DNA from 3 places in the Salinibacterium sp. SWN1162 genome. Region 3 is predicted to be linked to each of the others. Evidence: riboswitches for the same ligand, from Rfam matches in the RefSeq annotation. Region 3 holds a riboswitch; each other region holds the start of a gene.
What was found. A riboswitch is a leader RNA that binds a small molecule or an ion and turns the genes downstream of it on or off. The one in region 3 is predicted to bind thiamine pyrophosphate.

Region 1: linked by a shared signal. The riboswitch ahead of thiM (hydroxyethylthiazole kinase) and the one ahead of I6E58_RS06490 (ECF transporter S component) in region 3 are both predicted to bind thiamine pyrophosphate.
Region 2: linked by a shared signal. The riboswitch ahead of I6E58_RS12295 (MFS transporter) and the one ahead of I6E58_RS06490 (ECF transporter S component) in region 3 are both predicted to bind thiamine pyrophosphate.

The regions. Positions count from the first base shown of each region.
Region 1 covers NZ_JADYWT010000001.1:2,032,374-2,042,469, forward strand. Annotated here, with positions in the region: gene I6E58_RS09580 (bifunctional hydroxymethylpyrimidine kinase/phosphomethylpyrimidine kinase) at 1-1,481, opposite strand, end outside; gene thiE (thiamine phosphate synthase) at 1,478-2,194, opposite strand; gene thiM (hydroxyethylthiazole kinase) at 2,191-3,000, opposite strand; TPP riboswitch at 2,992-3,083, opposite strand; gene I6E58_RS09595 (DHA2 family efflux MFS transporter permease subunit) at 3,350-4,885, shown strand; gene der (ribosome biogenesis GTPase Der) at 5,019-6,539, opposite strand; gene cmk ((d)CMP kinase) at 6,554-7,228, opposite strand; gene I6E58_RS09610 (prephenate dehydrogenase) at 7,225-8,307, opposite strand; gene I6E58_RS09615 (pseudouridine synthase) at 8,304-9,077, opposite strand; gene I6E58_RS09620 (SMC-Scp complex subunit ScpB) at 9,064-9,702, opposite strand; gene I6E58_RS09625 (ScpA family protein) at 9,692-10,096, opposite strand, start outside.
Region 2 covers NZ_JADYWT010000003.1:193,131-203,226, reverse strand. Annotated here, with positions in the region: gene I6E58_RS12330 (SDR family oxidoreductase) at 1-28, shown strand, start outside; gene I6E58_RS12325 (hypothetical protein) at 83-1,105, shown strand; gene I6E58_RS12320 (DUF4839 domain-containing protein) at 1,237-1,986, shown strand; gene I6E58_RS12315 (nitroreductase family protein) at 3,228-3,812, opposite strand; gene I6E58_RS12310 (zinc ribbon domain-containing protein YjdM) at 3,995-4,354, shown strand; gene I6E58_RS12305 (heme-binding protein) at 4,475-4,963, shown strand; gene I6E58_RS12300 (Ppx/GppA phosphatase family protein) at 5,019-5,996, shown strand; gene I6E58_RS12295 (MFS transporter) at 6,035-7,384, opposite strand; TPP riboswitch at 7,375-7,484, opposite strand; gene I6E58_RS12290 (iron-containing redox enzyme family protein) at 7,673-8,869, shown strand; gene I6E58_RS12285 (CDGSH iron-sulfur domain-containing protein) at 8,866-9,072, shown strand; gene I6E58_RS12280 (PPOX class F420-dependent oxidoreductase) at 9,093-9,482, shown strand; gene I6E58_RS12275 (VWA domain-containing protein) at 9,771-10,096, shown strand, end outside.
Region 3 covers NZ_JADYWT010000001.1:1,374,048-1,384,143, forward strand. Annotated here, with positions in the region: gene I6E58_RS06455 (hypothetical protein) at 1-134, opposite strand, end outside; gene I6E58_RS06460 (hypothetical protein) at 278-904, shown strand; gene I6E58_RS06465 (glucose-6-phosphate dehydrogenase) at 940-2,304, shown strand; gene I6E58_RS06470 (SRPBCC family protein) at 2,301-2,831, shown strand; gene I6E58_RS06475 (VanZ family protein) at 2,933-3,376, shown strand; gene I6E58_RS06480 (DUF3097 domain-containing protein) at 3,373-4,224, shown strand; gene I6E58_RS06485 (LLM class F420-dependent oxidoreductase) at 4,280-5,206, opposite strand; TPP riboswitch at 5,233-5,341, shown strand; gene I6E58_RS06490 (ECF transporter S component) at 5,375-6,007, shown strand; gene I6E58_RS06495 (ATP-binding cassette domain-containing protein) at 6,016-7,443, shown strand; gene I6E58_RS06500 (energy-coupling factor transporter transmembrane protein EcfT) at 7,440-8,195, shown strand; gene I6E58_RS06505 (ATP-binding protein) at 8,185-8,709, shown strand; gene I6E58_RS06510 (hypothetical protein) at 8,706-9,320, opposite strand; gene I6E58_RS06515 (metallopeptidase family protein) at 9,367-9,717, opposite strand; gene I6E58_RS06520 (CotH kinase family protein) at 9,846-10,096, shown strand, end outside.

The sequences.
Region 1 (10,096 bases), 660 kb from region 3:
GTGGCGTCTGCGGCGAGCGTCGTCACTATCGTGATGGCCTGCTCGGTGGCATCCGTGAAGGCGTCATCGGCGTAGGTCGTCAACCAGTCGGCGTAGGGGTGCTCGGCGTGCGCGAGCGGGTGCAGGCGCGAACCGACGTCGTGGTACACCCAGAAGCAGGGCAACAGAGCGGCAGCGAGCACCGCATAGTCACCGCGGGCAGCCGTCGCCAGCAGGTGGTTGAGGTACCCGGTGGTGGTCGCACTGGGCGAGGCCGCGAACACTTCGCCCTCGGGAGACCATGACTCGTGCAACTGCAGTTCGGTCACGATGCAGCCCTCAGCGCTCGATGCCCAGAAGGCTTGTTCCGCAGCGGTGGGTGCCAGCCGGGCGGCTTCGGCGATCGCCCGCGCATAATCCCGCAGGTAGAGCGCATCCTGAGCCAGGTACCAGACGAAGTCGCCCCGCTCGAGGGAACCATCGCCCAGCGCCCGCACAAAGTCACCGTTGTCGATCTGAGCGCGGATGTCCGCAATCTCGGCCCACCAGTGCTCCCGCACCTCTGCCGCCGTTGGCGCCGTCTCTACGCCCCCGCGAGCCCACAGCCCCGCAAAGTGGCTGATGGGCCCATGCCCGTCGCCTACCTGCAGAGCTGCACCGGCACGGATGCTCTCGCTCAACCACCGCTTCGACTCCCCCACCGCGGCAGGCCAATCGCCGGTCGCCGCAATGCGCGTCGCCAGCGCACTTGACAGCGAACAGCCCGTTCCGTGCGTGTTCGTGGTCTCTAGACGGATGCCGACAAACTCTGTCACGACCGGCGCGTTCCCGAAACGAGCATCCACGAGCGCATCCGGAGCCTCAGCCCCACTCAAGTGGCCGCCCTTGGCGAGCACGCGCACCCCGTAGGAGGCAGAGACTCGCGCCGCCTGCGCCAGCACCTCGTCCCACGTCTCGGCGGCAGGCTCTCCCGCAATAATCGCGAGCTCAGGGATGTTCGGTGTCACCAGATCGCTGACCCGCACCAGTTCACGCAGCGCCAGCTCGGCTTCCGTATTCAGCAGGCGATCTCCACTGGTCGCAACCATCACCGGGTCAAGCACAACGAGCGGTGGCTTGACTCGCGCCAGCCATTCCTGCACGACAGCAACGACCTCCGGAGTGCCAAGCATCCCAATCTTCACTGCATCGATCGCTATGTCGTCGCTGACGGCATCCAACTGTTTCTTCAAAAACGAGGCCGGCGGCACATGCACGCCACTCACGCCCTGCGTGTTCTGGGCCGTCAGCGCCGTGATCGCCGCCATGCCGTAGCCGCCATTGGCCGCAATCGACTTGAGGTCAGCCTGGATGCCAGCCCCACCCGAGGGGTCGCTGCCGGCAATGCTCAGTACCCGCGGTACCCGCACCCCGTTCGTACCCGCGGCCGCAACCGCACTCGCACCCGTCCCAACGCCTGAACTCACACTCACGTTCTCTCCCTTACCCGCAACTTCACTCACGCCGTCTCCCCCGCTCGAACTCCAGCCCACGCTGCGGCGAGCGCCCGTGCCGCTTCTCGCGGGTCGGCAGCACCACAGATAGCGGACACCACCGCAGCACCATCGGCACCAGCGGCGCGCAACAACGGAACATCCGCCAGACCAATCCCGCCAATAGCAACAGTCGGCAGTTTGCTGACTGCGACGAGTTCGGCCATGCGGGCGTGCCCCAGAGCATCCGGAGCATCCTTCTTGGTCGTCGTGGGGTTCAGTGCGCCAATACCGACGTAGTCGACCCCGGCGGAGCGCACCCCGGCTGCGAACAACTGGTCCTCGGTAGAGGCGCTCAACCCGACAATGGCATCCGGCCCGACAAGTGCTCGAACGGATGACACGGGCAAGTCGTTTTGCCCCACATGCACTCCGGCCACTTTGGCACCCATTTCGCGGGCCGCCAGGTACACGTCGACGCGGTCATTGACGAGCACGGGCACCTTGCGCGCCACTGCGGTCGACACCCGCAAGACGATGTCGAGAAATTCGTGGGCGGGAGTGTCCTTCTCGCGAATTTGAACGACAGTGACTCCCCCGGCGACGGCCTCATAGACAAGATCAACCAGGTCATGGCCGGCCGCGCGGGCCTGGGTCGAATCCGTCACGAGATAGGTCGAGAGGTTGAAGCTCTCGCGAAAACCGTTGCCTACCGCTCTCTCGTTCTCTCGCACGCCGCTCACGCGATCACCGCCCGTTCTGCAATGTCGTCTACTGACACTTCGCTCAGTGCGTCCAGCAGAGCCACAGCGAAGCTTCCCGGCAGCGCCGAACGTTCCGCCGCGAGATCAGCCGCTACCGTGTACACGCTCGTCGCCGCTACTGCCGCGGTCAACGCATCCGGAGTCACCGCAGCAAACGCCGCCATGATCGCTCCCAGCGCACAGCCACCACCCGTGACCTTTGTCAGCACCGGATGCCCGTTTGTGAGTCTCACGACACTCACGCCATCGGTCACGAGGTCAGTCGCTCCCGATACTGCGACGGCGCCGCCCGTCACGCGAGCGAGCATCTGAGCAGCAGTGAGTGCGGAATCCACACTGCTCGTGCTGTCGACACCACGGCCACCAGCGCCTAGTTCGGCAAGCGCCAGAATCTCTGAAGCATTGCCCCGCACAATCGACGGCCCGAGATCACGCAGGCGATACGCCAAAGGAGTCCGCACGGGCAGAGCACCAATAGCCACGGGGTCGAGCACCCATGGCGTTCCCGCAGCGTTGGCGGCCGGTGCTGCCTCCAGCGCCGCAGCGCGCTGCTCTTCACGGCAGGTGCCGAGATTGATGAGCACTCCGGATGCCACCCCCGCGAACATGCCCGCTTCCTCCGGAATATCCACCATGGCCGGAGCCGCACCCACGGCCAGCAGAGCGTTAGCGGTGAAGCCCACCACCACGCTATTGGTGATGCACTGCACGAGCGGCGACGTCGATCTCACCGCCTCGAGCGCGTCTTGAGTGGCGGTCAAAAAGTTTGGTGGCGTACGCGACATGCACGACATCCCTTCGCTAGTTCTAACTAGATCAGGTTCGACGGGTGTGTTCTCAGCCCCGCAGGGCACCCCGTGTCACAAGTTGTGCCTCCAACATAGCGCTTCCCGCAGCTGCTCGGGCAGAGGTATTGCGCCCGACCGTCGTGGACCACTTCTCGCTCGACAGGGCCTGCTCATGCCCCACTTCTGCCCCACCGCGAGCCGGTTTGCCGCCGACTCCACGCAATCGGGATTATTTTGCTGTCGGATGTCGTTGCACTGAGCGAGAATAAAGAAGACGACTGATTTGTGCGCCCTGTCGACCGCGGCTGCTGCTTCGTCCTACCGCTTGAGACACGACAGGATTTTCATGACCAGCACCACGCCGATCACCGGCAGCATTCCCCTCGCCCCACCCGGTGCGAGCTCCTTGTCCAGCTCTGCGGCGGGCGCCGTCGACAACAGCGGTCGCAACCGTCTCGTCATCGCGCTCATGCTCGCGGCAACCTTCGTGGTGTTCCTCAACGAGACGTCGCTCGTCGTTGCCATCCCCCGCATCATGGAAGACCTCAAGATCGAGCCCAGCACCGCTCAGTGGTTGTCAACGTCGTTCATGCTTACGATGGCGGTAGTGATTCCGATTACCGGATTCCTTATCCAACGCTTCACGACCCGCAGCATCTTCATCGCTGCCATGACGCTCTTCACCGCGGGCACGCTTCTGGGCGCGATCGCCCCCACCTTCGCGATCCTCATCGTCGGTCGCGTCGTTCAAGCCTCGGGTACCGCCATCATGCTGCCGCTTCTCATGACCACCGTCATGACTCTCGTCCCCCCGGCTACCCGCGGTAAGACGATGGGCAACGTCTCGATCGTCATGTCGATGGCTCCCGCCGTCGGCCCGACCGTCGCCGGTCTTGTCCTGGCTGTCTTTGACTGGCGCTGGGTTTTCATCGTCATGATCCCCATCTCGGTCACCGCGCTCATCCTCGGCATCACCAAGGTGCGCAACGTTACGGATCCTCGCAAGGTGTCGATCGATGTACTCTCGGTCATCCTTTCTGCGATTGCCTTTGCGGGACTCATTTACGGCCTCTCGAGCCTCGGCGAATCAGCGAGCGGTGAGGTGCTCGTCGCCCCCGCCATCCCCATCGTTGCTGGCGCCATCAGCCTTGCGCTGTTCATCATGCGCCAGCTGAAGCTGCAGAAAACCGATAGCGCGCTTCTCGACCTGCGCACCTTCGCCGCCTCCGGCTTCGCCGTCTCCATCGGCCTCATGATGGTCATGATGGCGGCGCTCTTTGGCACCATCATCCTGCTCCCCATGTTTACGCAGGACGTTCTCGGTCTCGAGCCCATCCAGAGTGGACTGCTCGTACTTCCCGGCAGCCTCATGATGGGTCTTCTCGGACCGGTCGTCGGTCGCCTCTACGACAAGGTTGGCCCGCGCCCGCTCATGATCCCCGGTGCCATCGTCGTGAGCGCCGCCCTCTGGAGCTTCACGATGCTGTCGGAGAACAGCTCACCGTTCATGGTCGTCGCCATTCACGTTCCCATGAGCATCGGCCTCGCCTTCATGTTCACGCCGCTATTCACGTCGGCCCTCGGCAGCCTCAAGCCGCACCTGTACTCGCACGGCAGCGCCACCATCGGCACCGTTCAGCAGCTCGCGGGTGCCGCCGGTACGGCACTGTTTATCGCGCTGCTCACAGTGCAGTCCGTCGCGCTGGCCGCCGAAGGGGCACCCGACACCGAAGCTCTCGCCGGGGGCGTTCGTCTCGCCTTCATGGCCGGCGGAATCATCTCGCTGTTCGCGATCGTCGCCACGTTCTTCGTCAAGCGCAACGATGCCGAGGTTGACGCCGATGCGGATGCCGACGCGAACGTCGCACCGGTCGCACACTAACGCTCGAGCGTGAGCGGCAGCCCACCGGCATCCGCTCACGCGCTGGTTAACGCCAAACGGCGAGTCACTCTCCTAGGAGAATGACTCGCCGTTTGGTCGTTAAGCCGAAGCTACAGAGCCAAAGCTCGAGAACCTACTTACGCTTACGCTTCTCACGCACACGCATGTTGACCTGGATGGGGCTGCCATCGAAGCCGAAGATCTCACGCAGTCGACGCGTAATAAAGCGTCGGTACTGCGGGTCCAAAAATCCGGTCGTGAAGAGAACGAACGTCGGCGGACGGCTCGAAGCCTGCGTACCAAAGAGGATGCGCGGCTGCTTGCCACCACGAAGCGGGTGAGGGTGCTCCTGTGTGAGCTCAGCCAGAAGAGCGTTGAACTTACCAGTCGCAATGCGGGTATCCCACGACTCCAGCGCCAGCTCGAGAGCCGGAACCAGCTTCTCCATGTGACGACCGGTCTTGGCCGAGATGTTTACGCGAGGAGCCCACGCAACGTGCGCGAGGTCCTTGTCGATTTCACGCTCGAGCAGGTCGCGACGTTCATCGTCGAGAAGGTCCCACTTGTTGAAGGCCAGAACGAGCGCACGGCCCGATTCGAGCACGAGGTCAACAATCTTGAGGTCCTGAACACTGAGCGGCTGGCTCACATCGAAGATCACGACGGCCACTTCAGCCTTTTCCAGTGCCGCACTCGTGCGCAGCGTGGCGTAGAAGTCCGCCCCCTGAGCCAAAGCAACGCGACGACGGATACCGGCGGTGTCGACGAAACGCCAGAACTTTCCGCCGAGCTCGATCTGCTCGTCGACCGGGTCGCGAGTCGTGCCAGCGAGTTCGTTGACAACGACGCGCTCTTCACCGGCGGTCTTGTTGAGGAGGCTCGACTTGCCCACGTTCGGGCGACCAAGGATAGCGACGCGGCGCGGGCCACCCACTTCTTCCTTGGCTACATTCGAGATCTTCGGCAGGACCGTGAGCACGTGGTCGAGAAGGTCAGCAACACCACGGCCGTGAACGGCGGATGACGGCCACGGCTGACCGAGGCCGAGGCTCCAGAGCGACGCGGCATCCGATTCCTGGTGAACGTCGTCAACCTTGTTGGCGACCAAAATCACGGGCTTGTTAGTGGCGCGAAGCATGCGCACGACGTGTTCGTCGGTCGAGGTCGGGCCAACCGTGGCATCCACCACGAAAAGAACAGCGTCGGCGAGGTCGATAGCGATCTCAGCCTGGGCAGCAACCGAAGCGTCGATGCCCTTAGCGTCGGGCTCCCACCCACCGGTGTCGACGATCGTGAAGTGACGGTTGTTCCACTCGGCCTTGTAGTTCACGCGGTCGCGAGTAACACCGGGGGTGTCCTCGACCACGGCTTCACGACGGCCGATGATGCGGTTGACGAGAGCCGACTTGCCGACGTTCGGGCGACCAACGATCGCGAGAACCGGCAGAGCAGGCAGGTAGTAGATGGCATCCGGGTCGTCGGAGGCAGAATCCAGAACCTGGATGTCGTCGTCGTCGAGGTCGTAGTCGCTCAATCCGGCGCGAAGGGCGGAGGTGCGCTGGGCAGCCTCTTCTTCGTCCATGCCGGAAAGTCGCTCGACGAGATCCGGGTTCAGCTCGGGAAAATCGTCTGCGGCGGGCGAATGATCGGCCATGGGTAGTCCTTTGTTTACATACTGGAGCGAACGAAACTCGCGACGGCCGTCACGGTTTGATCGAAGTCAAGATTGGTGGAGTCAATGGTGATGACCCCATCGGCGGCGTTCATGAAGTCCACGACTTTGGAGTCCTGCGCATCTCGATAACTGAGTTGTTGCGCCGTTGTCGCGCTCGATTCTCCGGAGAGTTCAGCCGCACGACGTTCCATCCTAGCTTCTTCGCTGGCTGTGAGCAGAATTCGCGCCTGAGCATCCGGTGCAACCACCGTCGTGATGTCTCGTCCTTCGACCACGATTCCGGGTTTTTCGCTGCCGGCAATGATGCTGCGGAACAGGTCGACCATGTACTGACGCACCTCGGGAACCCGGGCGATGTTCGAGACAACCCCCGTGATACGAGGTTCGCGGATGTCGTTGGTCACGATCTCCGAGTCGACCTTCACAAAGTAGTTGTCGGGGTCGATACCGATGGAGTACTCGAACCGCGGGAGCGTTTCGATTACGTCACCGGGGCCCAGGGTGTCTACACCGCGCTCGAGGCAGTGCAGCGCGAAACCGCGGTACGCGGCACCGGTGTCGAGGTAGTCAAAACCAAGTTCGCGAGCGGTGGCCTTAGACACACTCGACTTTCCGCTGCCAGCGGGGCCATCCACAGCCACAACAACAAACGACGGATTCTTATTCACGCGAAAGCCCCTGCAATCTTCCAACCGCGAGCCGAGAGCTCGCGGGCCAATGTGCTTTTTTTCTCCGGCAGTACCGAGATCTCAGCCAGACCAAATTGTGCGCCGGGTGAGTGTTCCAGCCTCAAGTCTTCCATGTTGACATCGGCCTCGCCGATTTCGGTGAGTAGGCGGGCAAGCTCACCGGGCTTGTCATCCACCATCACGACGAGTTGGCTAAAGCTCTTGCTCGTTCCGTGTTTGCCGGGAATTCGTGCCACTCCAGCATTACCGCCTGCCAGCACTTCGGCGAGAGCGCGGCGTGAACCCGGCGCATCCGGATTTTCAAGGGCGGTGATCGCGCCGCTGAGTTCGCTCTGCAGTTCACGAAGAATCTCTGCGACGGGCCCAGCATTCGCGCTCAAAATCTGAACCCACAGTTCCGGGGCGCTTGAAGCAATGCGAGTTGTGTCGCGCAGCCCCTGTCCGGCGAGGCCTACAGCCTCGTCAGAAGCGTCGGCCAAACGGTGAGCAAGCAGACTGGAGACGATCTGCGGCACATGCGAGACCAAAGCCACCGCATCATCGTGCTCCGATGCCGACATCAGCACGGGGATCGCGCCCAGCTCGATCACGAGATCTTCGACCGCTCGACGGTTGAATGGCGTCCCACGGCCAATCACCCAGGGGCGACCAATAAACAGGTCGGCGCGCGCCGAAATAGCGCCACCACGTTCACGTCCCGCTAGCGGATGAGAACCAATAAAACGATCAAGATCGACACCGAGGGCGATGAGCTCGTCCAACACGGATACCGCGACGCTCGCGACATCCGTCACCGTAGCTTGCGGCCACGCCATAAGTTCGCGCGCGACAACCTCGGCCGTGACGTCGGGCGGAACCGCCACGATCACGAGCGTGGGCTTGTCGTCTGCTTGAGGCGCACGGCCGGCACCGTAGTCAATGGCGAGCGTCGCATTACTGCGCGACGCATCGTGCAGAATCACGTCTACACCCTTGGCCCGCAAGCCGTGACCGATGCTGGCACCGAGCAGCCCCGCACCAACGATGCGTACTTGCCCGGTGATGCGGCCTAGATTCACGAGCGCTCCTCAGCGTCACGGGCGATCGTCAAGACCGCACCCAGCTCCACCTTGGTGAGGTTACGAGTCTTGCCCACTCCGAGGCTTCCCAGGTTAAGCGGACCAAACTGGCGGCGAACGAGTTCGACGACGGGGTGGCCAGCAGCCTCCATCATCCGTCGCACGATGCGGTTGCGGCCCGAGTGAAGGGTGAGCTCAATCATGGACTCGTCGTTCACGGCGCGGCCGATGACACGAGCCTTGTCGGCGGCGATCACTCCGTCTTCAAGCTCGATGCCCTTGGTGAGTTGCGAGACTGTTTGTGCGCTCACTACACCTTCAACCTTGGCAATGTAGGTCTTCGTAACACCGAACGAGGGATGCGCGAGCACGTGCGCGAGTTCGCCGTCGTTGGTAAGCACGATGAGTCCAGACGTCTGCACGTCGAGACGGCCCACGTTGAAGAGTCGCTCGTCGTAGTTGCCGGTGAACTGCTGCAGGTCGGCGCGACCGCCCTCGTCTGCCATAGAGCTCACGACGCCAACAGGCTTATTGAGCATGACGTAGCGCTTGGTGGTGTCGAGCTGAATGGCTGAGCCATCCACCGTGACGCGGTCGGTCGGCTTGACGCGGCGACCAGCTTCTTCGACAACCTTGCCATTGACCGCAACACGGCCCTGGTAGATCAAATCTTCTGACACCCGGCGGGAGGCAACTCCTGCCGCGGCCATTACTTTTTGGAGGCGTTCGCCCTCGGGGTGAGTGGCGCCTGCGCCATTAGCGTTGTTCATCAAAACCGTCCGAACCATCAGATAAAAGTGGCGAGATGGGAGGCAACTCGGCAATGGAGTTGATCCCCAATTGCACGAGCATGAGCTCCGTTGTTTCGTAATGGATGGCGCCCGTCTCGTTGTCGGTAAACGCCTCCGTAATAAGTCCTCGGCTCAGCAGTGTACGCACTACTGAGTCAACATTCACCGCGCGCACGGCAGCAATTGCCCCACGACTGATCGGTTGCTTGTACGCAATCACTGCGAGAGTCTCCAACGCGGCCTGACTCAAGCGCGACGGATTCTGCGTATAAACGAAGTCTCGCACCGCCGCGTCGTAGTCGGCGCGCACGTAGATGCGCCAGCCACCGCCCACTTCGCGAAGCTCAAAACCACGACGGGGGCCCGCGCCTTCGCCGTCAAAATCAGCCCGCAGCGCGGTGATCGTCTGGCGGATCGCGGCCACGGGAGCGTTCAGCGCGGTCGCCAGGCTCACGATGCTTTGCGGCTGATCGGCCACCATAAAGATCGCTTCAAGGCCGCGAGCGAGATCAACAACGGGGCCGGCGGCGAGTTCTTCTGCTGTCGGCTCGGTGTCGGGCTGCTCGGTGGGCAGATTTTCAGTCGTCGCGGTGTCAGTTTCCATAATCAGCTCCCAGATTAGCGAGGCTATCGTCTGACCAGTGTTCCGCTGTCCAACGGACGGTGAGTTCGCCCAAGGGTTCGATCTGCTCGAACGCCACGTTCGAGCCGCGATACAGCTCCAGCACCGCCAAGAAGCGGGCAATGACCACGCCCTTGAGCTCGGCGCCGGCGATGAGCTGACGGAACGTCATCGGCTCCCCCCCGCGCAACAGCGCGACGACGTGCGCCGCCTGCTCTCGGATGCTGATGAGCGGGGCGTGCAAATGGTCGAGCCCCACGCTCGGAATCTCTCGCGGCGTGAACGCCAGCGTCGCGAGGGCAGCAAAATCATCGAGGCTGAGGGTCCACACGAGCTCGGGAGTTTGAGTGCGGTACTTCTCCTCCAAACGAACTGA
Region 2 (10,096 bases), on a different contig from region 3:
CATCCCGCTCGAAGACGGCCGCGAATAGCGCGCTGCTCCGCTCTTAGCGACACCACCCGACGCCTTCGAAAAGGACCGATTCGTGACCGCAGTAGACGACTACTTCCGCGACATCCCCGCTGACCATCGTGCGGCGACCGACACCATCGCGGCCAGACTGTCGCTGTGGACCGCCGACCTCGATGCCGAACTGCAGCAGGTGGTGTTTCGTCATAACCACGCGAATCATCCCGTGTTCGACGATGCCGCCCAAGTGTTTGAGGATGCCGTCGAGCAGCTGCTGCTGGCGGATGCGCCGCGACCCCACGAGGTGGCGCTGCTGTTCGTCGGCTACCACGCCATGAATCGCTTTACGCGCAAGCGCCAAACGATGGGTTTTCTGGTGACCGACCAGCGGCTTATCGTTCAAGAAAACTTTGGGGGAGTCTTCGGCCGCGAACTGCCGAACTACCGGATGCTGCCCCTCACGTCTGCGGACCCGGGCGCCGCGAGCCACGCGCTGACCTCCTCGGTGGCCAGCGCCTATGACTGGTCAGACCTCGTAAAACTCTTTGGCGCCGAGTCGGCGGAAGGTCACTCGCCAGAGTTTCGGCTCACTCAGCTACTGACGGATGCGGTCACGAGCGTCGTGCAACTCTCGCAAGCGCTCGGGCTTGCTGTTGCCGGCGCACCAGGCGCCGATGCGGAAGAGGAGAAGTCGACCGCCGCGGAGTTGGTTCCTCGACTGGCCGAGCTCGGCATCCGGAGTGAAGTGATGCTGGCGGATGACCCGCGTCTCGCGAAAATGCTCAAGAAGTTCGGCCCGAAGGTTGGCCTCGGCGACGACGAGACGATTGCGTTTGCCTCGCTCGATAAGACCTTCGCCGGGGTCTACGGCATCGTAGTTACCGACGTCGCTGTGCGTTCGTGCGATCTCATGGAAGAGCCGATCGTATCGCTGCGGAGCGCGATTGATCCGGCCGCGATCAAGCTCGATGAGCAGGCCAAGGCGATCATCACCGAACCTGGCGTAGCGCACGTTCTCGTCTCGCACCTATCAGCCGACGTGAAGGATGGGATCCTGGCCGCGATGCGTGAACTGATCGCGGGCGACATCACTCCTTAGGGAGCATTTGTGTGACCAGGTGATTTACGAGTAATTGTCGCGGCTCGGCGGCCGCCCGAGCGGTTCGAGCGCAGTTATAGTTTCTACAGCCGGCGCTACTCCGGGTAATCAGCGCTGGGAGAATCGCCGAGATGAGCGACGGAATTGAGTACACGATCGAGAAGGTTCGAGTCCTTCGAATCAATGAATCGAAGACGATCGCGCAGCGCAAGGCCGACGGATGGGAGTTCGTTTCCCAACAGCCGCTAACGCTGAGGACAGAAATCACCTTTCGCCGCCCCAAGCGAAAGTTGCCGAAGGGTTGGGTGATTGGAGTTTCCGCGGGTGCCGCAGTTCTAACTATCGCTGCGATTAGTTTTGGCATAGCTTCCGAACAGAATGAGCCGACAACGCCGGTTGCCGAGATATCACAGCCAACCCGAAGCGAGCCCAGTCAGATCCCGAGTGAGACGCCCAGTCGTCCGCCAATCACGCCCACAGCTGAAGCGGTGGAATCGACTACAACTTCTGATATCAATGCGTCGCTGACAGCACTGCTGGAGCTCGAGGACTACTGTGACCCTTCGATCGGGAGATTCGTCGAGAAATACGAGGGAGATACGATCTCCTTCCCAGCTAACATTGCGGCGATAGCTCCCCATGACGGCGCAACCACGCGCTACGACATTCTGATCGGCAGCGGCGAGTATAGCGAATCGTCTGCACGGGGACCGGCATTTCAGTTTCGCGACGTGAACACTACTGACGATCTTAAATACGTGGGAGCAGTACCGGACGTGATCGATGTTGGCATGAATCTGAACGTCACGGCGCGAGTCGATGCGTACGAGCCCAATTCCTGTTTATTACTGCTCTCGCCTGTTGCTATTGCGATGCGTTAGCGGCCGGTAAACGCGCGACGTCGAGTTCGGCCCGGTTGCGAAATAATGCATGCTCCGGCGGGAAGACCCTCATGCTGCCTCGAGCGCCGGGATTGAGGAGACTTTTCGAGGCATTGGAGCAGAGAAGCCAACCCATCTACCGTGATCTTCTCCTCGAGCCCGGCTCCATCGCTGAGGCTCGGGCTAAAGGTCGAGGAATGTCGCACCCGTGGCGACGTCGTGGGCGTGCGATTTGGCGACTAGAAGGTCCCCCCCCGTATGCCAGCGACTGTGACACAACCCCGCCGCACGGCACGCAACATGCACGCCTGCAGAAACCTTTGGGCAAATGGTTTTCGGTGTTAGATAGTTGTGGCGGCCAGATCGTTTCATGTGGCTGTGGCCTTCGATCTGCCGATAGATCCTGTTTGTGATTGGGGCTGTGAGAGTTCTGGCGCTGTACGCGATATCCCGGTCGAGTTTGCAGTCGGGCCTTCTCGAACTAGCGCGACACTCAAGCTCGATTTACTGGAGTAAGTCAACCTTTGCGAGCCGTCCGTTTGCCGCTCCACACATGCTACCGAAAGACTCTCGGGATGAAGAGGGGATCAATGGTGCGGAGAACTTGGGGGTTGAAATTTGATCGGAATAACAGATGGGATCGAGAGACAATGAACAAATATTTACCTGCAATCCGACGAGAACGATCTTCGGGCGCTAAACCGTGATCGCGTGGGACGGGGCTAGTTGGGCTCAGGTGGTCCTAGCCGCTACAGGCGTTGCAGTAGCGATCGCGGGGATTGTCGTTGCGGCCGTAGGAGTGATTGTAGCCATCGCTTCATCTGCGGTTGCCTGGTTCACGTATCGCCTCTCTATCGATTCGCAGCCCGTCGATTTCAGTTTCGTGCGGAGTGAAAGGCCTGTACGGCAAGGGGCGATACCGATGCACCTGATTTGCCGATCCCCACGTGCGTACTTACATCAAATCTGGAGCCCTAGTTGGGATGGGGGAACTGCCGATTCCGTCCCAATCGTTGTCATGCACGACGCGACAGCGCGGTCGAATTCAGATGCGCCGCAGAAGTATGTATCTCAAGGCGACGTCTTGCGGTTCGATGTCGTCGTCCCGGAGGGGGTTACTTCCTTCCAATTGGTTGCGTCTTCTTCGGTCGACAGACGTGGCCGAGTGAGGAATGTGTGGAGTGACCAGATTTCCGTGGAATTCTCTTCATGAGCGGGTGGACCCCGCACGCGTTCCAGCCTTAGGCGTTGATGAGCACCGATTCGGCAGCGGCACGACGAGCGCGCGGTGCGGTCTCGCGCTCGCGGATGACGTCCGTCATTTCGGCGGGGTCGCCCAGCGTGCCCACAGCCATGACGGTGGTGGGGGTGAAGCGGGGGCCGATCTCGAGGGCTGCGGCCGCGGCATCCGGGTCGAATCCTGACATCTGGTGGCTGAACAGTCCGTGGCTCTGAGCCTGGATCGTGAAGTAGGCAACGGCCTGGCCGAGGTCGTACGACGCCATGGCCTGCTCTCGGCCCTCTTCGTTGTGGTGCTCGGCGACGAACACGATCAGCGCGGATGCCGAGGGAGCCCACGTCTGGTTGAAAGCGATGAGCGAAGAGACAATGGCATCGTGCTGAGCAGTGCCACGACGGGCGACAACGACGCGCCACGGCTGGCTGTTGTAGGCCGAGGGTGCCCAGCGAGCAGCTTCGAGAGCGTTCTGCAGCGCCGCCTCATCAAGAGGTGCGGTGGCGTCGAAGTGGCGGGGGCTCCACCGTTCGGCGAGCACGTCAAGGATGGGAGAGTCGGTCGCGGCGAGGCGGTCGTGAAGCACGGTCATGGAGAGGGCCTTTCGAATACTGGGCAGAGCGAACCTGCGGTGTCCGTGAATGCAACGTGAGCGTCGCCGGTCGTATTCCAGATCAGTGCACAAATCTGCCTCTTCGCAATCAGGTAAAATTGACGATCAGCGACTAGTTCAGCGCTGCGTCAGCCCGATTGGCGCCTAGCCGAAAGTGCCTTATGTCTGACGCCCTGCCTCTCTGCCCGAACTGCTCAAGCGACCTTGCCTACGAAATGGGCTCGCTGCTGGTGTGTCCCATGTGCGCGCACGAGTGGTCGCCGAGCGAAGCGGATGCCGCTGCCGAAGCCGAGCAGAACGCATCCGTCATCAAGGACGCGTTCGGCACGCCACTCGCCGATGGCGACACGGTGAGCATCATCAAGGACCTCAAGGTCAAGGGCAGCCCCACGTCGATCAAGGTCGGCACGAAGGTGCGAAACATCCGCCTCGTCGATGGTGTTGGCGACCACGATATCGACTGCAAGGTCGACGGTTTCGGCCAGATGCAGCTCAAGTCGAGCGTCGTCAAAAAGGCCTAAGCCCGCGATTGCGTGCCCGAGATCGCATCCGGGTTGTCGCGCGCGCAGCACGTGCGTCGCGGGCCCGCCGTACGGCGAACCGTCAGGCGCGCTCAAAGCACACAGGCGTAGGGTGACGGCATGACCGAAAAGCAGCCGTACACCGTGATTTCTGAGCATGATGGTTACGAAGTGCGGCTGTATCCCGCGCATATTCTGGCGCAGGTTGAGGCCGATGGGTCGTTTTTCGAAGCCGGCAATCAGGGCTTTCGCCCGCTCATCCGGTACATCAGTGCTTCGAACATCTCGATGACGGCACCGGTCATTCAAGCGCCGGGCGAATCGAAGAAGTACACCGTGAGTTTCGTAATGCCGGCGGGCGCGACGAGCGTTCCTGCTCCGCGCGACGCTACCGTGCGCACCACCGATGTGCCCGAACAGCGGGTGGCCGCTCGCCGATTCAGCGGCGGCTCCAACGAAGAGAAGTACCAACAGAATGCGGATGCTCTGCTCGCCGCTCTCAACCGGGACTGCGTCGCGCCCCAAGGTGCCGTGTACTTCGCTCGCTATGACCCGCCGTGGAAGCCCGGATTCTTGAAGCGCAACGAAGCTCTCGTCGTCGTTCGCTAGCTACACCCGCTAGCTCGCGCTCACTAGCCCCATCCACCGCACTTCAGGAGAACCCATGACTCGCGTCGCTGCCATCGATTGTGGAACCAACTCGATCCGCCTGCTCATTGCGGATCTCGACGGCCACGGTGCACTCACCGATGTCGTGCGCACCCTTGAAGTTGTGCGCCTGGGGGAGGGAGTCGACCGCACCGGCAAGTTCAGCCAGGGTGCGCTCGATCGTACGCTCGCGGCTGTGCGTCGCTACGCCGAACTGTGCAGTGAGCACGGCGCCGAGCGCATCCGATTCGTGGCCACCTCTGCCACGCGGGATGCCACCAACCGTGCCGAGTTCACCGACGCGGTCTTCGCGATTCTTGGTGTGCCGGTCGAAGTGATTCCCGGAACAGAAGAAGCCGCCCTGTCGTTCCGTGGCGCGCTCACGGCGCTGCCCGCATCCGACCCTGACGGCGCCACCAGTGCCGCGCCGGCACCCCAACACCTCGTCGTCGACCTCGGCGGCGGCTCCACAGAACTCGTGATCGGTGGCCACATCCCCGAAGCGGCATATTCGATGGATGTCGGCTGCGTGCGTCTGGCGGAACGCAACATCACCACCGACCCGCCCGCCGAACCGGACCTCGCCAACATCCGGAGCGACGTCAGCGCGGCTCTCGATATCGCCACGGCGACGGTCGATCTCTCGCAAGCTACCGAAGTCATCGGTGTCGCCGGCACCGTCACGACAATCACCGCGCATGCCCTCGGCCTCACCAGCTACGACCCCGTCGCGATCAGCGGCAGCCGGCTGCCCCTCGCAGTGGTTCTCCGATCTTGCGAAGCGCTCACCCTCATGCCCCGCGCCGAACGCGAAGCGCTGCCCTATATGCACCCCGGTCGCGTCGACGTGATCGCCTCGGGTGCCGTCATCTGGGCTACCGTACTGCAGCGAGTGGCGGATGCCGCGGCTGCAGCAGGCCACCCGCTCGAGTGGGTTACGACCAGCGAGCACGACATCCTCGACGGCGTCGCTCTCTCGCTCGCGACTGATTAGCTGAGGGGTTGCCAGCGAGACGGAGCCGGCTCCACTAATTAAGCGAGCGGCACTGACTCGCTAGCATCCAGATCAACCCGCGCCGTCTCGGGCCCGAGGAACGCCCCCACCGCTATAAGCACTCCGCCAAGCGTGAGTAGCGCAGCCACGGCGCCCTGCTGCCCGAGCACACTCTGCAGCGCGGGCAAGTAATAGGGATACAGCGCCGGGATCACAATCGACAGGCTGTACCCCACGCCGTACCCGCTCGCCCGCACCGCGGTGGGGAACCGCTCGACGAGGTACGCGCCGACTGGCCCGTACGCCGACACCGTTACGACTTGCAGCACCACGATTCCCAGCACGAGTTGCCCAAGAGTGGGGGCCGCAAACACTGCAAGAAAGGCGAGCGGCCCGCCCACAGCGGTCAGCACCCCGAATCCCATAAAGAAACGCCGCCGCCCGGTGAACGTCGAAAGATGCCCGCACGCTGCCATAGTGAGAGCGGATGCCGCGGTGCCGATCATCATCGCGAATGACAGTGCTCGGCCATCCAGAGCACCGCTCGCACCCAACGCCCCCGCGCCGGAACCAAGCTGCCCGGCCAGCACCGGAATCGCCATGTTCGTGAGCAACCAGAGCCCGCTCATCATGATGAACACTTGCCAGAGCGCACGACGGTGGCGACCCACCAGAATCTCTTTCAGCGGGTTCGCGCGTTGCACCGGTCGTTGCCACTGCGGCGATTCCTCGACGCGCGCACGGTAGTAGAACAGCATCGTGAACGCGAGTAGTGAGCCCAGAACGAAGAGTGTTCGCCACCCCCACTGGTTATAGGCGGCGGCATCGAGCACGCTCTGCAGCACAAACACCATGCCCGCGATCGAAGCGTTGGCCCAGGGCGACATCCACATGATGAGCCCGCTCACGAGTCCCCGTCGTTCGGGCCGCGACCATTCCATAGCGAGCGGGATCGCGGAGGTGTATTCGCCGCCGAGGAAGATGCCGCCGACAAACCGCAGCAGCAGAATTGCGGCCAGAGTTCCACCGCCCAGCACGGTGTGATCGGGAACGAGCGCGATCAGCAGCGTCGTGAGGGCAACACCGAGCAGGGCAACTTTGGTGGTCGCGGTTCGCCCAATGCGGTCAGAGATCGACCCGAAGATCGCGGCACCGATGGGCCGCCCCAGAAGCGTCGCGACGAAGATCAGCCCCGCGTTGCCGACGAGGTTGTCCGAGCCAAAGAGCTGGGCGGATGCCGGAGCCAGCGCGATGACCGGCAAGAAGATGTCGAACTGGTCGACATAGTTGCCGAAGATGCCGCCGCGCACCGCACGTCGAGTGCCGAGTGGTGGCTCGGTTGCGACAGCGATGTTCGACGCACCAGCGTGCGAGTGAGATGAAGCCATAGACCGTTCTTCCTTCGCCGGCATTACCCGGTAGGTTCAACGGTCGAAGCTGCGTCAGCTTCCTCTCAGCCCGTGCCAGCGGGCTCCCGTGGGGACACGCAACAACTTAGCATCTGCCACTAGGCCGCCCAGTTGAACGTTCTCAGTGAGCTTACTGAGAAATATTTGGGAGCCCGGCAATTGCGTTGACGACCGTGTGCGCTGTTGGCAATATTGGTTCACTCACGAAGCTGATCAGGCAATTTGGGCGCCTGATCCGAAGACTTCGGATGAACTGGAGAGGTCATAATGCACCCCACGGAGAACTCTCCCGCGCGCGATGCTGTTCCCCACAATGGAGCAGCTCACGACGCAAACAGCGCCACGCGACTGTGCGAGAACTGGCATGACGAAGAAATCGAACCGCGCGGGCCTATCAGTTCGCTGCTGATCCCTGCGTTCGCCAGCGCGTCGGCACCACACACCATTGAGGGGCTCGCCGACGAAGTTGCTGCAGCCATCGCGAGCGGGCGCGACCTTATTCGCGACGACGACGTGCAACTCGCTCTCTACCTTCTCTACGGTCTGTATTACGGCAGGGTCGTCGACAACGGCGATCAGTGGGAGTGGCACGTCGATACCATTGCGGCCCGGCTAGATCTCGAGCGGGCTTTCGAAGCCCAGCTTCGCGCTCTGGTTCCCGCTTCCGAACTTCCTAACGCCGCCGCCGAAGACGTGGCTCAAGCGCTTTTCGCTCTCACGGCGCCTGATCCGGATGCTGGGCCAAGCCTCTCGCGCCACGTCGCGAAAAACCTCACTCAGGAACAAGCTGTCGAGTTCATGGTGCAGCGCTCCATCTACACACTGAAGGAGGCTGACCCACACTCGTGGGCGATCCCGAGGCTGACAGGGCGCGCGAAGGCGGCGCTCGTCGAGATCCAAGCTGACGAATACGGCAATGGTCGACGAGAACGGATGCACTCAGAGCTGTTCGCGCGCTCGATGCGTGGCATTGGTCTCGACTCGCGCTATGGAACGTACGTGAACTTCGTCCCGGCCATCACGCTCGCCTCCTTCAACATGATTTCGCTGTTCGGTATGAACCGTCGTCTCCGCGGCGCCATCGCCGGGCACCTGGCCGCGTTCGAAATGACGTCGTCGATCCCCAACGGACTTTACGCTCGCGGCTTCCGCCGTCTTGGTTTCGATGAGAACGTCACCGAATACTTCGACGAGCACGTTGAAGCGGATGCCGTGCATGAGCAAATTGCCGCCCGCGACCTCGCGGGTGGGCTTGCCGAAAGCGAACCTGCGCTGCTTAGCGAGATCTTCTTCGGAGCGCGTGCGTGCCTGCTCGTTGATGATTGGGTGGGGGAGCACATCCTCGAATCGTGGGAGGCCGAGAAATCGTCCCTGCGTAAGCCGTTCCCCTTCGAGGCGGTGCTGGCCGGCCGCGACGAAGGCGAGGAGAGTTCGGCGGGCGCTGAGGTGGGGGCAGGCCGATGACGGCTTCAGGCAAGACAGACGACGTCGAAATCACGGCGTGCACGAACGGTCCGCTTCTAGTGCGTGGGGAGATCGACCTTCGCTCGGCCGATGGCGAACCTATCGAGCAGGTCCGCAATACGGTCGCCCTCTGTCGGTGTGGCGTATCGGCGATCAAACCGTTCTGCGATGGCACCCACAAGCTCATCAATTTCAAGGCTTAGCGCCGCGGGATAATGGAGTCATGACCGCCGCTAACTTTTCCACGCTCGCCGCCGAGACTTACGTTTTGGTCACCACGTTCCGCAAGTCGGGGGAGCCGGTGTCGACTCCGGTCTGGGCGGTGGGCGTCGGCGATCGATTGCTGGTGACGACGGCGCCCTCGTCGGGCAAAGTAAAACGCATCCGCCACACCTCGCGAGTGGAGATCACTCCGTGCGACATGCGCGGCAATGTTTCTGAGGGTGCAATTGCGGTGCAAGCGACGGCCGCCATTCGCGATGACGAAGCGACGTTGGATGCCATGGATGCCGCTCTGAAGAAAAAGTACGGTGCCAAGTACGCGGCCATTCGTCTCGCACAAAAAGTTCGTGGCACTGCAGGGCAATCCGTGGCGGTCGAAATCCGTCTCTAGGATCGCTGATACCGGCGCACTGCGCTGGCGGGAGGTTGCGCGCACGGGAACAAGCGGCGCCTTAGGCGCTCGCGAATGGCGGAAAACTTCGTAACTCTTTCTTGCTCATTCGTCTGATTTCGAGCGTGTTTTTGTGGGTTGCCTCAGTTTTTCGCCGCAAAAGTGAGAAATTCCTGTGCACACCCGTTTCATTGACGCGAAATTGTGTCAGTATTGTGTAAGCCCCCGAAAGGGGGTCAACTCTTGGTTCCCCCGAAGCTGAGAGCACCCGTGATCGATGGAGTTCCCGTGACCCGACCTCGCCACCGTTCCAGAACGCTCAAATCCTGGTTTATACGTGCAAGCACCCCTGTCCTCGCTACCCTGCTCACCCTGTCCCTCGCTGGCGGTGGGGCGCTCGTCGCGCTCGCAGCTCAGAACAAGCTCGACGATTTCGTCGCTCAAACTTTCGGCTGCCCGAACGCCACCGAGCTCGCGGTAGTGACCGATCCCACGATTTCTTCGACCGTTCAGACGGTGGCCAACGCTTTCAACGCGGAGCATGTCGGGCAGTGTCTGTCCGTGAAAATCGTCACCCAGAATTCTGCTGACACCGCCGCTTTGCTCGCCTCCGG
Region 3 (10,096 bases):
TCGGTTACGAGAGCGAACGTCATGAACTCGCTGGCATGGCTCAAATGCTTGCGCGCCACAGTGAGCGACGAGTCGAGAATTCGATCAACGTCAGCCTGCTGCTCGGCGTTGAGCGCGTCTCTCCACGATTTCATATCCAAACCGTAGCGAGTCGAACGCCTCTTTGTCCCACGAAGCGCCCAAATCACCCGCGTTTTGGTGTCACGACTCTTTTTCGTGTCGAGTCCGATCGCTCGGTTCCTCGCGGTCTGACACCGCCCTGCGCTAACGTCGAAGCATGCAAAAGGCCCAGCTCACCAGTGCCCAACGTGGCTATTCTCTTGTCGCCGGTGCGGTGGCACACGCCCTCTTTTCGGTGGGCTGGCTCATGCTCGGGTTTGTCGCGCTTGGTGGGGGCCTCACGTTGCTGCTCGGTGGAACAGCGAACGGTGTAAGCGGGCTTTTCGGTGACGTCCCTGTCGTGGCCGACTTCATCCGCAACACCAGCAGCGTGATCGGCACGGTGATCATCGTGATCGCGATCGTGGCACTGCTCTTGGTTGCTCTCGCTGCCTTCGCGAGCATCTTTCTACTTGCGCGCGGCGCCGTGCGTAAACCGTGGCAGATCACCTTTCAATCGCTCGGGATCGTTGCTCTCCTCGATGTTCCACTCTTTGTGGCGTACTTGACGATTGCCGCGCAGGCGACTGACTCTGCGGTGGGCGGTGCTGTGCTCCTTGGTCCCGTCGTAGGCGTTGTCGGCTCCGCTGTCGTCGGTGCTCTTGTGTGGTGGTGGATGGCGTGGTCCCGCCGCGGTTCCGCCTCACGATTTGCCGGGGTTACCGCCACAGCATCGGCAACCGCCGTTGCTCCCCAGCAAAAATCGAGCGCCGCTGGAGATACTGGCACCACCCATTCGAAGTAATACGCCGTGCAGCGGCACCGAGCAGAGAGTGCATGATGATGGCACGCATTGACACACTGATCATCTTGGGAGCGGGCGGCGACCTGACTTCCCGACTCCTTTTGCCCGGGCTGGCGTCGTTTCTGGCGAGCGACGAGGCACAGTCGCTAACGCTGATCGGCGCTGATCGCCAAGAAATGGATGACGCAGCCTGGCGCTCCCGAGTGACACAGTCCTTCGACGCCTCAGTTTCGCCCGCGGCCACCGCTGTGGCGAACGCAGCGCATTACGTGCAAACCGACGTTACTGATGCTGATCAACTGAGTGACTTGATTGCCGCGGGTTCCGGTCGCGTGGCGCTGTATTTCGCCTTGCCTCCTGCTATTGCCCAGAAGGCAGTGGCCGTGCTCGCGACGCTCGAACTGCCCGAAGGCATTGTGCTCGCACTAGAAAAGCCTTTCGGCAGTGACGAAGCGAGCGCTCGCGATCTCAATCGCATCCTGCAGACGATCGTGCCTGAAGAGCAAGTGTTTCGAGTGGACCATTTTCTCGGTAAATCGACGGTGCTGAACCTGTTGGGGTTGCGCTTCGCTAACCGCGTTTTCGAACCGCTGCTGGCTGCGCCCAACGTGGCGAAGGTCGAGCTGATTTTCGATGAGGCTCTCGCTCTGGAAGGTCGCGCTGGATACTACGACCGTGCTGGAGCCGTCGTCGACATGATCCAAAGCCATCTGTTGCTGGTTCTGGCGCTCACCGCGATGGAGCCGCCAGCGAGCGTGAGTTCCGAGGACCTTCGCGGTTCTATGGCGCAGGTGCTCCGTGCGACTCGCGTGCAAACGGTCGATGGCACGTGTGCGCGACGTGCCCGCTACACCGCGGGAACGATTGGCGATCGCCGCCTTCCGGCGTACGTCGATGAGAATGGTGTCGACCCGGAGCTTGGCACTGAAACTCTCGCTGAAGTCACCTTCGAGATCGACAACTGGCGTTGGGCGGGAGTTCCGTTCGTGCTGCGCTCGGGCAAAGCTCTGGGCGATTCCCGCCAAGACATCGTGATTACTTTTGCGCCGGTTCCGCATTTGCCGAACGGGCTCACAGGTAGCGCCGAGCCGGCGAAACTCACCATCTCGATCAAGCCTGCAACGCTCTCGCTCGATCTCATCGTGAATGGCGAGGGCGACCCGTTCACTCTCGATCGCACTCAACTGACAACCACGCTGGGCGACGCGGCGATGAGCGCGTATGGCGAGGTCATCGCGTCACTCATCGACGGCGATCCGGTGCTCTCGGTGCGGGGCGATGTTGCCGAACAGTGTTGGCGAATCGTGGCTCCGGTGCTTGACGCCTTTCGCAACGACCGGGTTCCCCTCGAGGAGTATCCAGCAGGGTCGCACGGCCCCGAATCGTGGAGCCGGCCGTGACAGGCACCGGCGCTCGGGGCGTGACGGGCGGTCGAGGTGTGACGGGCGGTCGAGGTGTGACGGCGCGCGCAACCGCACGCACCCGCGCGAGTGCAGAGCAGGCGTACGTGCTCTCGGGACCTCTCGACCCCACCGATTTTTATCCGCGGTTTGGGCCGTTGCCCGCCGTTGTCGCGGTATTGGATCAGTCGGGCGACTGGGACACGATCGGCCGCACTCGCCGCTTGATTCTCTCCGATAGTGGTCATGTCATTGAGACGATCACTGACACCGAAGTCCCCGGGCTGTTTGCCTACGAGCTCAGCGATTTTCAGCGACTGTTCGGGATGCTCGTCTCGGGCGCCCGCGCCGAATGGCATTTCGACAGCACGATCAACGGTGCGCGCATCTCATGGAGCTACACCTTCGTCGCCAAGCGTGGCCGACGGTGGGCGGTGTGGCTCATCGTACGACTGTGGTGGGGGCGGTACATGCGCCGAGTCTTGCCTCCGATCGCTCGGGAGATTGAGCGTCTCGCTGCACGTTAGTCAGCTCCAGTTATCTAATCGTTGCAAGAAACGGCGTCGTTCACACCCTCCACGCACCATTCTCACAACTTGCGCGGAGATGCGCTTGTGACAATGTTTCTATGTTCCGATCGAGATTTGCAGTGGCTGCCGCAGCAGCGCTGTACTTCGCCGCTCTGGCGAGTCTCGCTTTCGTGATTGCCCCGGGCAGCGATGGCCGCTTTTGGCTGTGGACGACCGTAGCGTTCATTCCGGTCGGTGTCTTTCTTGTCGGCATGTTCGGTCGCCGACGGTGGTGGGCAGCGCTCGCCTTTAGCATCGTCGCGGCGTCGTGGCTCGAAGCTGCGCAGACAGTGTGGATGCCCGCGGGCTATGCCGCTGTCGTAGACATTCTTCTGGCCAGCATCGGTGCCGGCATCGGAGTCTCAGCTGCCGTGGGTATAGCCCTCTGGCGCGAACACTCGGAACGGCCAGCGACGCGCACTACGCAAGCCACCACCAACCTCGCGACCTCTCGTCGCGCCTCCGCCAGCAACTCGGCGGCACCGCTTAACCTCGATCGGTGACCGACGACCGCTATTCCCACGATGTTCTTGCCGACTTCAGCATTCAGCGCGGCCCGAAGGTTCTTCCGAAGGTCCCGATCGAGAGAGACATGGTCGTCGAAGTCATTGCCGACGGCTACGTCGGTGCACTCGTGCGCTTTACCGACGGACTCATGGAATTGGAAGACCGCAGCGGCCGCTCCCGTGCCTTCCCGCTGGGAAGTGGCTATCTGATCGATGGCGTGCCGGTCGAGCTAACAAAGCCCGCGCCCAAAGTCGGTGCGACCGCTACTCGCAAGACCGCGTCGGGCTCTTTCGCCGCGCCAGAGCAGCGCGCCCGCACCGCGCTTGCGAGCCGTATTTATGTGGAGGGTCGCCACGATGCCGAACTCGTCGAAAAGGTGTGGGGCGATGACCTGCGAGCCGAGGGAGTCGTTGTTGAGTTCCTGGGGGGCATCGACGATCTCGAGAAGATTGTCGCGGACTTTGCGCCCAACTCCGAACGCAAGCTGGGCATCTTGGTTGATCACCTTGTGCCGGGCTCAAAAGAGAGTCGCATTGCCGAGGCTGTGGGCCGCGGCAAGTACGGCAAGTATGCGCTGATCGTCGGGCATCCGTTTGTGGATGTCTGGCAGGCGGTCAAGCCTCAGAGCCTCGGAATCGCCGCCTGGCCCACCGTTCCCCGCACGATTGAGTGGAAGCACGGCATCTGCGAGGCGTTCGGCTGGCCTCATGACGATCAAGCGGATATCGCGCGCGCCTGGCAGTTCATCCTGTCGAAGGTGAAGAACTTTGGCGATCTCGAACCTGAACTGTTGGGCCGCGTTGAGCACTTGATCGACTTCGTGACGGTCGACCAAGAATCGTAGCTCGCTAGCTAGCTAGCTAGCTAGCGAGCGCAACGCTTCGCAGATGTGCCGTCGCTCAGTCGAGCTGGGGGAGCACTTCGCGCGCGAGAAAGTCGAGCTGGTCGAGGTCGTGAAAGTCCATGATCTGAAAGTAGACCCGGGTAAAACCGAGGGCTTTTAGCTCGGAGATCTTGTCGACGACTTCGCTTGCGGTCCCCGCGAAGCCCCCGAGGCGCAACGCGTCCGGGGTGCTGTTGGCTGCGGTCGCGCGAGCGTCGATTTGAGCGTCAGTGGCTCCGACTGCGGTCGTTCCTGCTATCGAGAGCACGAGGGTCGATGGGTCGCGTTCGAAGTGCTCGCACGCGGCATGCACGCGGTCGATGCGTTCCTTGAGCGGTGCGATGGTGGCGAAGCCAGCGTTGTATTCGGCGGCGAACTTAGCCGTGAGCGCTGGCGTACGGCTCGGGCCGCTGCCGCCGATAATGATCGGTAGCGGGTCTTGCGTGGGCTTCGGCAGCGCGGGGGAGTTGCTCAACTGGTAGTGCTTGCCCTCATACGAGAAAGTCTTTCCGGGGTCAGTGCCCCAGATGCCCGTGATCACGTCGAGCTGTTCTTCGAGCATCCCGAACCGCTTTGCCGGAAAGGGGATGCCGTAGGCGGCGTGTTCGCGCTCGAACCACCCCGTGCCCAAACCGAGTTCAATGCGCCCGCCCGACATGTCGTCGACCTGAGCGACCTGAATCGCCAGGATTCCCGGATGCCGGAAGGTCGCCGACGAGACGAGCGTACCGAGGCGAATAGTCGAGGTCTCCCGCGCGAGACCGGCGAGCGTGGTCCAGGAGTCTGTCGGTCCAGGCATGCCGCCGTTGCGGTCATCCATCGTCAAATAGTGGTCAGAGCGAAAGTAGCCCGTGAAGCCGAGCTGCTCTGCCGCTTGCGCGAGCAGAAGCTGGTCGGTGTAGCTGGCGCCGTTCTGAGGCTCTGTGAAGATGCGGAAGTCCATGCCCCGAGCCTATTGATGATTAGACTGGGTGGCGAACACGGGAGTCCGGTGAGCCGGGCTGAGAGGGAGCTTCTCCAAGCTTCGACCGTCGAACCTGATCTGGATCATGCCAGCGCAGGGAGCAGACACTCTTGAAACCCGTGCCATTCACTAGTGAAAGGCACGAAAGTGACCACAACAGCACCATCTTCACCCTCGTCCACCACCTCGACGCTGGGATCGCGCTTTCAGTGGCGCGTCATCGACATCGTCGTGGCCAGCGTCATCGGCGTCGCGAGCGGCTTGATTTTCGTCGTCTGGAACGTGGCGTCAACGCCGGCACTGGCACCGTTTTCGGCGCTGCTCCCGGGACTCCAAGCGATCGGCGGAGGCTTCTGGCTGTTCGCCGGTGTTCTCACCGCGCTCGTTATTCGTAAGCCGGGCGCCGCAATCTATGGTGAAGTCGTCGCAGCCTCGGTCTCGGCCCTCATCGGCAATCAGTGGGGCATCCTCACCCTCGTCAGCGGTATTACCCAAGGAGTGGGCGCCGAGATCGTGTTCGCTGCGTTCCTCTACGCAAACTGGCGGGTCAGCGGCGCCATTCTGGCCGGCGCCGGAGCAGGACTCGCCATGGTCATCACCGACTTGCTGCTCTGGTACCCGGGCTCAGCACTGCCCTTCATTGTCATTTACGCGATCGCTGGCGTCGTCGGCGGAATGCTCATCGCCGGATTACTCTCGTGGCTCGCCACGCGTGGTCTTGCTGCCACCGGCGCGCTCAACCGTTTCGGTGCCGGTCGCGAGATTGCGAAGCGGGTCTGACCCCCACAGTGCCTGCTGGCGTCACCGTCGAAGGATGGGGGTGGCGCCACTCCAGCAGGCTCGCGTGGGCGGTGCGCGGGCTCGACCTGCGCATTGAACCGGGCGAACGTGTACTTCTCCTCGGCGAATCCGGGGCAGGAAAATCGACCTTTCTCCATGCCCTTGCCGGGATAGTCGGTGACGACGAAGGTGAGTCAGAAGGCTCACTTCTTGTCGATGGCGAGCATCCGGCATCCGTTCGTGGCCGCACGGGGCTCGTGATTCAAGACCCAGATAGTCAAGTGATTCTGGAACGCGTTGGTGACGACGTTGCTTTCGGTTGCGAAAACCTCGGGGTGCCGCGCGACGAAATTTGGCAGCGAGTGCGCCATAGTCTCGATCAGGTCGGCCTCGACGTCGCTCTCGATCGCTCGACGGGCGCGCTCTCGGGCGGGCAAAAGCAGCGTCTAGCGCTCGCCGGAGTACTCGCGATGCAGCCGGGGCTCATCGTTCTCGACGAGCCAACCGCCAATCTCGACCCCGTTGGTGTTACCGAGGTTCGGGATGCAGTCATCCGGGTCGCCGAAGCGACCGGCGCCACGATCGTCGTGGTCGAGCATCGCGTGTCGGTGTGGAGCGAAGTTGTCGATCGCGTCGTTGTGCTCGCAGCCGGCGGGGGAGTCATCGCCGACGGGCGACCTTCGGAGGTGCTCTCGCGCCAAGGGCAGCAGCTTGCTGCTCGCGGGGTCTGGATTCCGGAGTTCCCGCCGCCGCGCCCCCAGCGCACCGCTCGCGGTGAGCAGCACACCGTTCTTACGGCGCAAAGCTTGGCATTCGGGCGCGCGAAGAAAGCACTCGGAATACCCTTCGACCGCGAGATCCTGAGCAGCCACGCGCTCGCCATTACCGGTGCCAACGGCGCCGGAAAGTCCACGCTCGCACTCACCCTTGGCGGGCTACTAGCACCGGTAGACGGTGCCGTGGTCGCGAGCCCCGCACTCGCAAACGGGGCGGGCCCGCATCCGATCAGATGGAAGTCGCGTCAACTGCTCACTCGAATCGGTACCGTTTTTCAAGACCCGGAGCACCAGTTTTTGACGAGCACGGTGCGCGCAGAGCTCGAAGTGGGTCCGCGGGCGCTGAAGCTTTCGACAGCGGAAATGAATGCTCGGGTCGATGAGCTACTCACGCGGCTCCGTCTCGAGCAGCTGGCCGAAGCCAACCCGTTCACGCTCTCGGGGGGCGAGAAACGTCGCCTCAGTGTCGCTACCGCCCTGGCTACGCGCCCGCATGTTCTGGTACTCGACGAACCCACGTTCGGCCAAGATTCGCGTACGTGGAGCGAACTGCTCGCACTGCTGGCTCGGCTCGTGGATGACGGCAGCAGTGTGATCGCGGTCAGTCACGATCTCGAGTTTGTCGACGCGCTCGCAGACTCTACGGTGGTGCTCGAATGATCCCCATCGCGGCCGTGAACCCCGTGGCCAAGCTTGGAGCGGGGCTTATTGTGAGCCTCTTCCTCATCCTCACGATCGACTGGGTTTCCGCGGCGACGGCTCTCGTGCTCGAGCTCGTGATTATCGCGTTCCTGGGCATCGAACCGAAGCGTTTCTGGCTGCGAACGTTGCCGGTCTGGATCGCGGCGCCGCTTACCGCGCTCACGATCTTGCTCTATGGGCGCTACGACGGCGAGGTGTACTTCGAATTCTTGCTGATCAGCATCAGCGACGGCTCAATCGAGCTGGCTCTCGCCACGTTTCTGCGGGTGCTCGCGATCGGTTTGCCCGCGGTGGTGCTCTTCATCTCGATTGACCCCACTGACTTCGCCGACGGGCTTGCCCAGCGTCTACATTTTCCCGATCGTTTCGTACTCGGCGCGCTTGCTGCGGTGCGGATGGTCGGCCTCTTTCTCGAGGACTGGCGCTCGCTAGAGATGGCTCGACGCGCTCGCGGCGTCGCTGATCGCGGAAGGCTCCGTCGACTCGCGGGTCAGGCCTTCGCGCTGCTGGTGCTGTCGATTCGGCGCGGAAGCAAGTTATCCATCGCGATGGAAGCACGAGGCTTTGGCGGCTCTCAGCAGCGCACCTGGGCGCGAGAATCACGCTGGGGCGCAGCAGAGTGGCTCACTCTGCTCGTCGGGCTTCTCGTGGGCGTTACCGCTACCGTGGTGGCCGTGCTTACGGGAAGTTGGAACCTCATTGTCGGCTGACGTCACGCGACCGCTGCCATCGCCACGCTGGCGCTGTCTCATCGATGGTCGGTCTGGTTCGGGTAAAACCGAACTGGGCCGAGCGATGGCGGCCGCGTGGCCCGAGGTTCAACTCGTCAAGCTCGATGACTTGTACCCGGGCTGGGATGGGCTGGATGCCGCGAGCAGCATTGTTCCGTGCATTCTCACGCAATTGCGGTGGCAAGAATGGAACTGGGCCACCGATTCGGCGGGCGCGTGGCACGAACTCGACGGTGATCGCCCCATCGTTATCGAGGGCATCGGCTCGCTGAGCCGGGCCTCGAAACCACTCGTCGATCACACCATCTGGGTCGATCTCGATGATGTCGCGCGAAAGAAGCGCGCCCTCGATCGCGATGGCGACACCTACGCCCCGCACTGGGAGCGCTGGGCTCGGCACGAGCAGAGCTTTATGGCGCGCGAGAAACCGCGAGAACTTGCGGCTGAGATTGTCGACGGCGTCGACATCTCACGCTGGTTTGAGCGTAGCTAGCTCGTCTTCGTCCACAACTGAGTGAGATCGGTTCCGCGGGGGTTGATAGTCATCGCGTCAGCCTCGCACGTGAGGATGAGCCCGACGACGTCGTCAAAATCGCTACGAGGAATGGTGTACTCCAGTTCCTCTACCGGTTCGTCGTCGAGCGTCGCGGCAGTTTCTACGGTGTACTCGGAGACATCCCAGTTGTGGGGGATGGCGACATCGACATTGATGAGGGCTTGGCCCGTTACCGTGCCGGTATACGACTGCGTAATGGTCATGACTTGGTCTTTTTTAGGCTCAGCGGTGATCGTGAACACGAGATCAGAGTCGATCGTGATTCCGCCGTTGCTCGTCCAGGTCAGCGTTTGGCCGCCAGTCGGGTCGACAGCACTAGCCGGCACATCTTCGGAGTCGAGTTCAGCGAGGAGCTTTTCTGACGCGTCGGCCGTGTCGAGAGTCCACGTATGACCCATCGCGCACAACTCCATCGCCGTCGGCGGCTCGCTGGTATCCGCAGGCTCGATCAGGGCGCACCCGGATAGCACCAGCATGATCGCAGGGGCTATCACTAGCGCACTCGCGCGCTTGCTAGACATCATCAATCCTCCTGAGGTTCGTGACACTCACGAAATCCTACGCGGTTGTGACCGTTAGACCGCCCAACGACAGCTACGCCCACCCGAGTTCATGCAATTGCTCATCGTCGATACCGTAATAGTGCGCGATTTCATGAACGAGAGTGATGTGAATCTGTTCTTTCAGCTCGTCGAGGGACTCGCTGACAGCCAGAAGCGGTTCACGAAAGAGAATGATGCGATCGGGCAGCTCACCAAAGCCGTACTGTCCCCGTTCGGTCAGAGCGACGCCGTCGTAGAGGCCAAGCACTGAGAGCGAGCCGTCTTCGGGCCGATCTTCAGTCACGAAGACGACATTGTCGAGGCCATCGACGATGTCGTCGGATAGTGCGTCTAGCCCCTCAACCACGAGCGCGTCGAACTCTTGCTCGTCGAGATTGTCCATGGACACATCCTGCCAGTAGATGCTTCTCACGTTGAGAAGCCACGGTCACACGCTGGTGCCGATGGTTCCCCAGAAGCTCCCGACGGCGTCTTAGCAAATTGATAGACAGTATCTTTATCGTCGCAATCATGGATAGAAAAAAGTTGTTGGGCGTACTCAGCGCGACCGTAGTTCTCACCCTCACCCTCGCAAGTTGCTCGGCTGGAACGAACGACAGCGCGACCAGCAGTGGCGGCACGACCGACTTCGTCAGCGTCAGCCTGACGAACGATTCGGAATCATTTTTCGATGCTGCGGTGGTGCACTCGATCGAGATTGACGTCGCGAGCGACGACGTCGAAGCGATGGTTCAGACCTACCTCGATTCCGGGGACAAGGA